Regions from separate parts of the Micromonospora sp. CA-269861 genome, predicted to be linked through region 1. Evidence: riboswitches for the same ligand, from Rfam matches in the RefSeq annotation. Region 1 holds a riboswitch; the other holds the start of a gene.

The links. Region 1 has a riboswitch for cyclic di-AMP ahead of ACQP0U_RS25105 (coiled-coil domain-containing protein). Riboswitches for the same ligand answer to the same signal wherever they lie in the genome.
Region 2: another riboswitch for cyclic di-AMP. It lies ahead of ACQP0U_RS09970 (C39 family peptidase); the one in region 1 lies ahead of ACQP0U_RS25105 (coiled-coil domain-containing protein).

Annotation. Positions count from the first base shown of each region.
Region 1 is NZ_CP192014.1:5,498,384-5,501,816, reverse strand. It holds gene ACQP0U_RS25115 (SRPBCC family protein) at 1-286, shown strand, start outside; gene ACQP0U_RS25110 (hypothetical protein) at 319-819, opposite strand; gene ACQP0U_RS25105 (coiled-coil domain-containing protein) at 962-2,026, opposite strand; cyclic di-AMP (ydaO/yuaA leader) riboswitch at 2,032-2,163, opposite strand; gene ACQP0U_RS25100 (cation diffusion facilitator family transporter) at 2,282-3,199, opposite strand; gene ACQP0U_RS25095 (HelD family protein) at 3,306-3,433, opposite strand, start outside.
Region 2 is NZ_CP192014.1:2,166,636-2,170,068, reverse strand. It holds gene ACQP0U_RS09975 (hypothetical protein) at 1-770, shown strand, start outside; gene ACQP0U_RS09970 (C39 family peptidase) at 843-1,691, opposite strand; cyclic di-AMP (ydaO/yuaA leader) riboswitch at 1,924-2,065, opposite strand; gene ACQP0U_RS09965 (hypothetical protein) at 2,350-3,120, opposite strand; gene ACQP0U_RS09960 (hypothetical protein) at 3,254-3,433, opposite strand, start outside.

The DNA of each region.
Region 1 (3,433 bases):
CGGCCCGCTGCGCTTCCAGACCACCTACCACGCGGACGTGCTGATCAGCGAGGCCGACGAGATCGTCATGGTGGCCCGCCAGTGGCCAGCCACCACGGTGCGCAACCACACCCGCCTACGCGCCGAGCCGGACGGCCTGGTCCGCATCGACGTCGAGATCACCCTGACCGCGCCGAGGCCGCTGTTCCGCTACGCGTTCCGCCAGGCCCGAGCCGCACACCTCGCCCTCGCCACGCGGCTGGGCGCAGCCCTGGACCGCACCAGCAACCCCCCACCCCCGACCTGACCCGGCACAGGAAGCAGGATCGCGGCGCGTGCCTAGGTTGTGGTGGCAGCGCCGGCGCGGGCGGGGCGGGTGGCGGGGCGTCGGCCCCACGGCTTGTAGGTGGACAGCACCGTCGCAATGATCATCAGACTGGTCGACACCGCCGGCGCGATGACCAGGTCGGCGCGATCGCGTGCGGGCAGGGCGGCGCCGACCGCTCCGGCGTGACGCAGGTTCGGGGTGAGCAGGAACAGCACCAGCCCGACCATCACAGTGGTGAGCACGAGCTTGACCAGCACCCAGCGGTGGCGCAGCAGGCCCCACGGGGTGAGCAGCGAACTGGCGACTCCGATCAGCCAGACCAGGACGCTCAGCGGCGCGAACAGCACCGTGCCGACCAGAGCCGTGACCGGATAGACAACCGCCGGGTCGGCGCCTCGCTGCACGGCGATGCCGAGGGTGAGCAGCACCAGGTCGGCGCCCAGCCAGCCGAGCGAGGTGACGAGGTGCAGGGTGAGCAGCGCCTTGCGGGTGGTGGGTCGGATCCGAGGCATACCGCGATGCTGCCCGCCGACCCCGGCCGGGTCGTCCGACGAGCGACGACATCAGGGGTACGCCCGGTGACGTAGCCCGACCCCGGACGCACGTGATGCCGGTGAGCCATCACGATGACTCACCGGCATCACCGAGCGTGGGTCAGTAGACCGACAGGTGTACGTGGTTGGTGTGGTCGGTGGACGGGGTGCCGTTCGCCCCGCTGTAGGACTTCCACCCGCTGCTGGGCAGCCAGATCTGCCTGTACCAGATCACGTAGAGCACGGCGAGCCGGTCCGCGTTGCGGATGAAGTAGGCGGCCAGGTTGTTGCCGTACGTCTTGTCGCCGCCGGTGGCGTTCCCGCCGAAGCCGTTCTTCTGTGCCGCGAAGTCGCAGGCCCGGCCCTTCGGGTGTTCACCGGAGCCGCTGGGGCGGTGGCACGAGACGTACCTGGTGAAGCCCGCGGCCTTGGCCTGGTTGAGCGCGTGCAGGGTGCGCGGGGTGATGCAGCCGTTGGCCGGCGTGGGGTCGTTGACACTGCACGACTCGGAGGGCCAGGAGCCGTCGGAGTTGCGCGGCGCGGCCTTCGCGTTGGCGCTGGAGGTGCCCCGGTTGGAGCCGCTGTCGGCGGTGGTCTGCGGCTTGGGTGCGGTGGCGACGGTCAGGGCCCGTTCGGCCTGTTCCTTGCGCTTGGCCATCACCGCGACCTGCTTGCGCTGTTCGTTGATCTCGCCGTCCAGGGCGACCCGGGTGCGGTTGGCCTTGTCCTTGCTGTCCAGCAGGTCGCGCAGCACCCGGTCCTCGTTGGCGGCCACCGCGTCCAGTGCGGCCGCCCGGTCCATGAAGCCTTCCGGGGTGTTGCTGTTGAGCAGCGCCGACATCGCGCCGAGCCGGCCGGTGCGGTACGCCACCTCGGCGATCTCGCCGACCTTGCCGTTGCGCTGGTCGATCTCGACCTCGATGGTCTTGAGCTGGGTGGCGAGTTGCTGCTGCCGTTGCAGGGAGGTGTCCAGGGCGCGCTTCGCGTCCAGGTAGCCCTTGCTGGCCGCCTCGAGTTGGGCGCGCAACGCCGGGGTGCCGCCCTCCTCGTCGGAGTCGGGTGCGGCGGCCCGCAGGCCGGTCGGGGGAGCGGCCGAGGCGGTGCCGGCCGGAAGCGCGACGCCGAGGGCGAACATCGCGACGATCAGGGCCGCCAGTCTGGCGGCGGGTGGTCGTGCTGGTGCCACTGCGCATGTCCTTCCGTCAGCCGCCGACCGGGTTAGCTGACGGGTTCGGGACGGAAGATCCCTACCGCTGACGCGGATGCACCCCAGGAACGTGGTTCCCCGGTTCGCCCAGCTGGGCGATTAGGCGGCGACCACCACCGGCGCCGGGAAGGCGCCGCCTGGTGGAGGCCGGGACCGAGCCTACCGGTGCCGATGGGGCTGCTGCAGCCAATGTGACGGACGGTGCGTGCGTCACCACGGAAAATTACGGCCGCGTCACCATTCGATGGAGCCGCACGCTCCGGAGGCGGCGCCGGGCTCGATCTGCAACGTGGCGTGCTCGATGCGGAAGTCGTCGTGCAGGGCCGTACGCGCCGCGGTGAGCACCGCGCCGACCTCCGCGCCGGGTGCCATGGTCAGGTGTGCGGAGGCCACCTCCATGCCCGAGGTGAGCGTCCAGACGTGCAGGTCGTGCACCTCGACGACACCGGGGACCGCGGCCAGCCGGTCGTGCACGGCTGTCACCTGAAGGTGCTCCGGGGCGGCCTGCACGAGGATACGGACGGCGGCGCGGGCCAGCCGCCAGGTGCGCGGCAGGATGAACACGCCGATGGCGACCGCGACGAGGGGGTCGGCCCACCACCAGTCGGTGACGGTGATGAGCAGCGCCGCGCCGATGACGCCGAGTGAGCCGAGCAGGTCGCCGAGCACCTCCAGGTAGGCGCCCTGGAGGTTGATGCTCTCCCGGGCCCCGGCGCGCAGCAGGGCGAAGGCGGCGATGTTCGCGAGCAGACCGAGCACGGCCACCGCGAGCATCGGGCCGGCGATGACCTGGTGGGGGTCGCCGAAGCGACGGATCGCCTCGATCACCACGTAGATCGCGACGCCGGAGAGCAGGACGGCGTTGGCCAGCGCGGCGAGCACCTCGAGTCGGTAGAGCCCGAAGGTGCGCTGCGGGTCGCCGGTGGCCCGCCGGGTCGCCGTGATCGCGGCGAGCGCCATCCCGATGCCGAGCACGTCGGTGAACATGTGGCCGGCGTCGGAGAGCAGGGCGAGCGAGCCGGTGTGCAGGGCGACCACCGCCTCGACCACCATCAGGGTGGCGAGCAGCCCGAACGCCGCCCAGAGTCGACCCCGGTGCTGGTGTGCGGCATTGGCGACGGACCCATGGTGGTGATCATGACCTGCGCCCACGAGAACCACCTTCCGCCGCTGGTCGGGACCCGGTCAAATGTATGCTCACATCGCTATGTGTGCAAGTGTACGGGCAGCGCTTCCCACTTGCGGCAGTCCGCACATGTCAGCCGGTCGGGTCGATGGTGGTGAGCCGCTGGGTGGCCCGGGAGAGCGCCACGTACAGGGTGCGTACCCCGGCGCCCGGATCCGCGCGGATCTCGCTCGGGGCGACAAGCACCACCCCGTCGTACT
Region 2 (3,433 bases), 3.3 Mb from region 1:
TGCTGGCGCCCGACATCCTGATCGTGCAGCAGGTGCGCGGCACCGGCCAGGCCGAGGCGTACGCCGACCAGCTGTCGGCGAAGTTCGGCTACCCGGCGGGCAGCTACGGGGCGATTGTGGTGTGGGACGACCCGGAGCCGTGGGGCAGCACGCACAAGTGCAGCTCGCAGTCGCTCGGGGACCTCAAGAAGAAGCAGACCAACGCCATCGTCTGGAACAAGCGGACGCTCAACCTCGCCAGTGGCGACATCTCGAAGTACTGGAGCGCGGGCTGGCTCAAGCCGGGCACGGCGTACGCCGACGGCGCCGGGTGCACGCTGTACAAGCCGCCGAACAGCGACCCGGACAGCACCGACTACTACAAGTGGAAGCGGACCAGCGCCATCGCGGCCCGCTTCACCATCAAGGCGACCGGCACGAGCGTGTTCGCCGCGACCATGCACCTGCCGCAGGAGAACCGGCAGAACGCCTGCGCCGGCGACGGCGACCGGGGCATCGCCAACAGTGGCATCCACCTCGGTGCGGACGCGACCGCGCTGCTGAACGCGTCCACGATCCGCGTGGTGGGGATCGACGCGAACCGCACCGGCATCGCCCCTGGCACGCTCAGCGGCTACGGCATGACCGGGTACGGATCGGCAGCCACCAGCGGCTCCAGCAAGATTGACTATTTGTTCGTCAAGGGCAGCGTGCAATCGTCCGCCGTCGACCACACGGTCGTCGGGACGAAGTCGAACCACAAGGCGCTGTACAGCTTCATCACGTACTGACCCGTCGACGAAGACACCGCGGGCGCCGTCTCCTCGTGAGAGACGGCGCCCGCGGTGGTCAGCGTGCCCGGGTCAGGCGGAGTAGCCCCGGCTGGTGATCCAGTTGGCCAGGTCGATCGTGGTGATCCAGTACGACGGGTCGGCCGGGTTCGCCGAGTCGGCGATCCGCACGGTGCGACCGTTGTCCTTGTAGCCCACGACGGCGATGTAGTGCCCGCCGCCGTAGGAGTGCCAGCCGCCGTCGGTGTCGGAGGCGTCCCCGACGACGTTGGCCACCACGCCGCGGCCGTCGGTGATGGCCTTCACGACGTCGGCCTGGAGCCGGTCCATCTGCGCCGGGCTGGGCGCGCCGGGGAACATCCGGGTCCGGTACGGGGAACCCTTCACCTCGGCGTTGAGCACCCGGGTGGTGTCCTCGGCCGAGTTGGTGCCCATCTCGGTGGTGCCCAGCTCGGCGCCGAGCTCCTCCTGCGTGCGGTCGACGCCGGCGGCGCTGAGCGCGTTCCGGGTGGCCGCCGGCCCGCAGTTGTAGTAGGTGTTCTGCGCCTCGTAGTCGTAGTCGAGGACCTTCGTCGCGGGGGGCTTCGGCGGCGTCGGCTTACGGGTGAGGTCCGGGTTGCTCTTGGCCTTGGCGGCGGGTGACGCGGCGCTGGTGGCCGGGGCGGCCGTGGTCGGCGCGGCGGTGGCCGAGGGGGACGCGTCCCGAACCTCGCTGCGGGAGGCGGCGACGTCGCTGCGCATCTCGGCGACAGTGGTCGCGGTGCGCTGGCTGGCCGGGGCGTCGTCGGCCGTGGTGAGCAGGGCGCCGGTGGTGGTGGCGATCGCGAGGGCCGCGGCGGAGGCGGCAACGATCTGGTACGGGCGCTCGGTGGCGAGGCGGCGGAGCTGACGCTGCAGGGTGTGCTTCACGGGGTCCTCCACGGATCGGGGGGAGAGCGGCACACCGGGGCCGGACCGGTATCCGGGCAGGCGCCAGCGCGCGGACCGTGGTCCGCGGATGGTGAACCGCTCAGGGGAACGCCCGGCGTGGCCGGGCGGGGAAGGCGATGACCCGGGGGTCAGCTCACCGTCGCTTGACGAATGAGCGGGTGCACCGCCGCGCCGTGGAGGCGAGGGAACAACCGAGGGGTGGAAAGGTGCTGCACGAGGAGTTGACTCCTTCCGACACCGCCTACCGGGTTAGCTGACGGATTCGGGCGGGAAGATCGCCCTACCGCGGGCCGTGGCTCGCGGATTCACCCCGGACTTACTGGTGGGTCCCCGGTTCGTTGATCACGATTGAGCGGGTCGGTGCGGCGTCGCGTCTTGCGATCGGTTACCGCACCGGACGGGACGACACTACTGGCCGCTTCGCGCCCTGCCAAGCCAGGTTCACCTGCGTAAACCCCAATCGGCACGACAATTTCTGCGCGTATTGCCGATGATGTGACTCGATGGGACAACCGGTTACGGCGACGCCTGCGGGCGACAACCGGACAGGCCGGAAAGAACGCGACCACAATCGCGGGAACAATGACGCGGATCGCGTCGGGCGTCCGATTCCACAATTACGTGACCGGCCTCACATAACGGATCGGGCTCAACCCACCCGGGCCGGGCGCCAGCGTGCCACGACGGCGGGACGCAACGCCCCGGCCACCGTCCGGCGCGCGGGCACCGGGGTCGGACGCAGCCGGGCTGCCGCCGCGTACGCCTCCTCGGCGAGGGTACGAGCCGACTCGGCGGCCAACTCCGCGGCCCGCCAGGCGGCCCGCTCACGGCCGGCGGCCACCTGGTAGTCCGCCAGCCGCGCATCCCGGACCACACGGCTGATCAGCACCTCCTGCTCGACCGGGTGTCGCCGGGGATCCCAGCCGTGCCGGTGCCCGAACACGTCGCCGAGCTGCGCCATGGTCAGGTCGCCCCGCCAGTACGCCGCCATCGCCGCGCGGTGCAGATAGCGTTCCCGGGCGGCGTACTCGGTGGGGGTGTGCGGGGTCTGCGGGGTGGGCAACGCCCCGGCGCCCGCGAAGCGACGCGCGGCGGTGTCCGCCTCGTCGTACCCGGTCCAGGCCCGCTCCATCTCCTCCTGAGCGGTCAGCCAGGCGGCGCGCCGCCGCTTGGCGGTCGTGGCCGCGCCGGTCGCGGCGACCGCCACCTCCTCGGCGTAGCGGCGCCTGTCGACGGCCTCGGCGGCGGCCAGCTCCCGAGGAGTGGGCCCGGCCGGGGGTCTGTCGTCAGTGGGCCGCTCCCGTTCCGGGCGGGCGGCCAGCACGGTGAGCAGGCCCAGGGTCAGCAGGAACAGCGTCGACCAGATGGCGGCGGCCTGCGGCACCTCGGTCACGAACTGGTAGAAGACGACGGTCTCCATGGTCGGCACCTCGGGGAGAGAGCAGTGCGATGGGGAGCCGCGCCGGCCAGCGGGCCACGGTGGGCCACGGGTCGGCGGGGCAGGGAGCGGGTCGGTCGACAGGGCGCGGCGACGGGACTGTCGTCCCGGTGGCTCAGCGCTCGGGCGGGGCCCGGGAAGCTCGACCGCTCGCACCGTCGACGAGGGGCAGCCGGTCCGACTCGGCCGCGCGGACCGGCAGCACGCCGGCCATGGCAGTGCCCTGATCGCCGGGGAGCGTCACCGGCGTGCCGACCGACCCTGCCGGAACCGACTCCTCGGTGGCCTCCGGCGG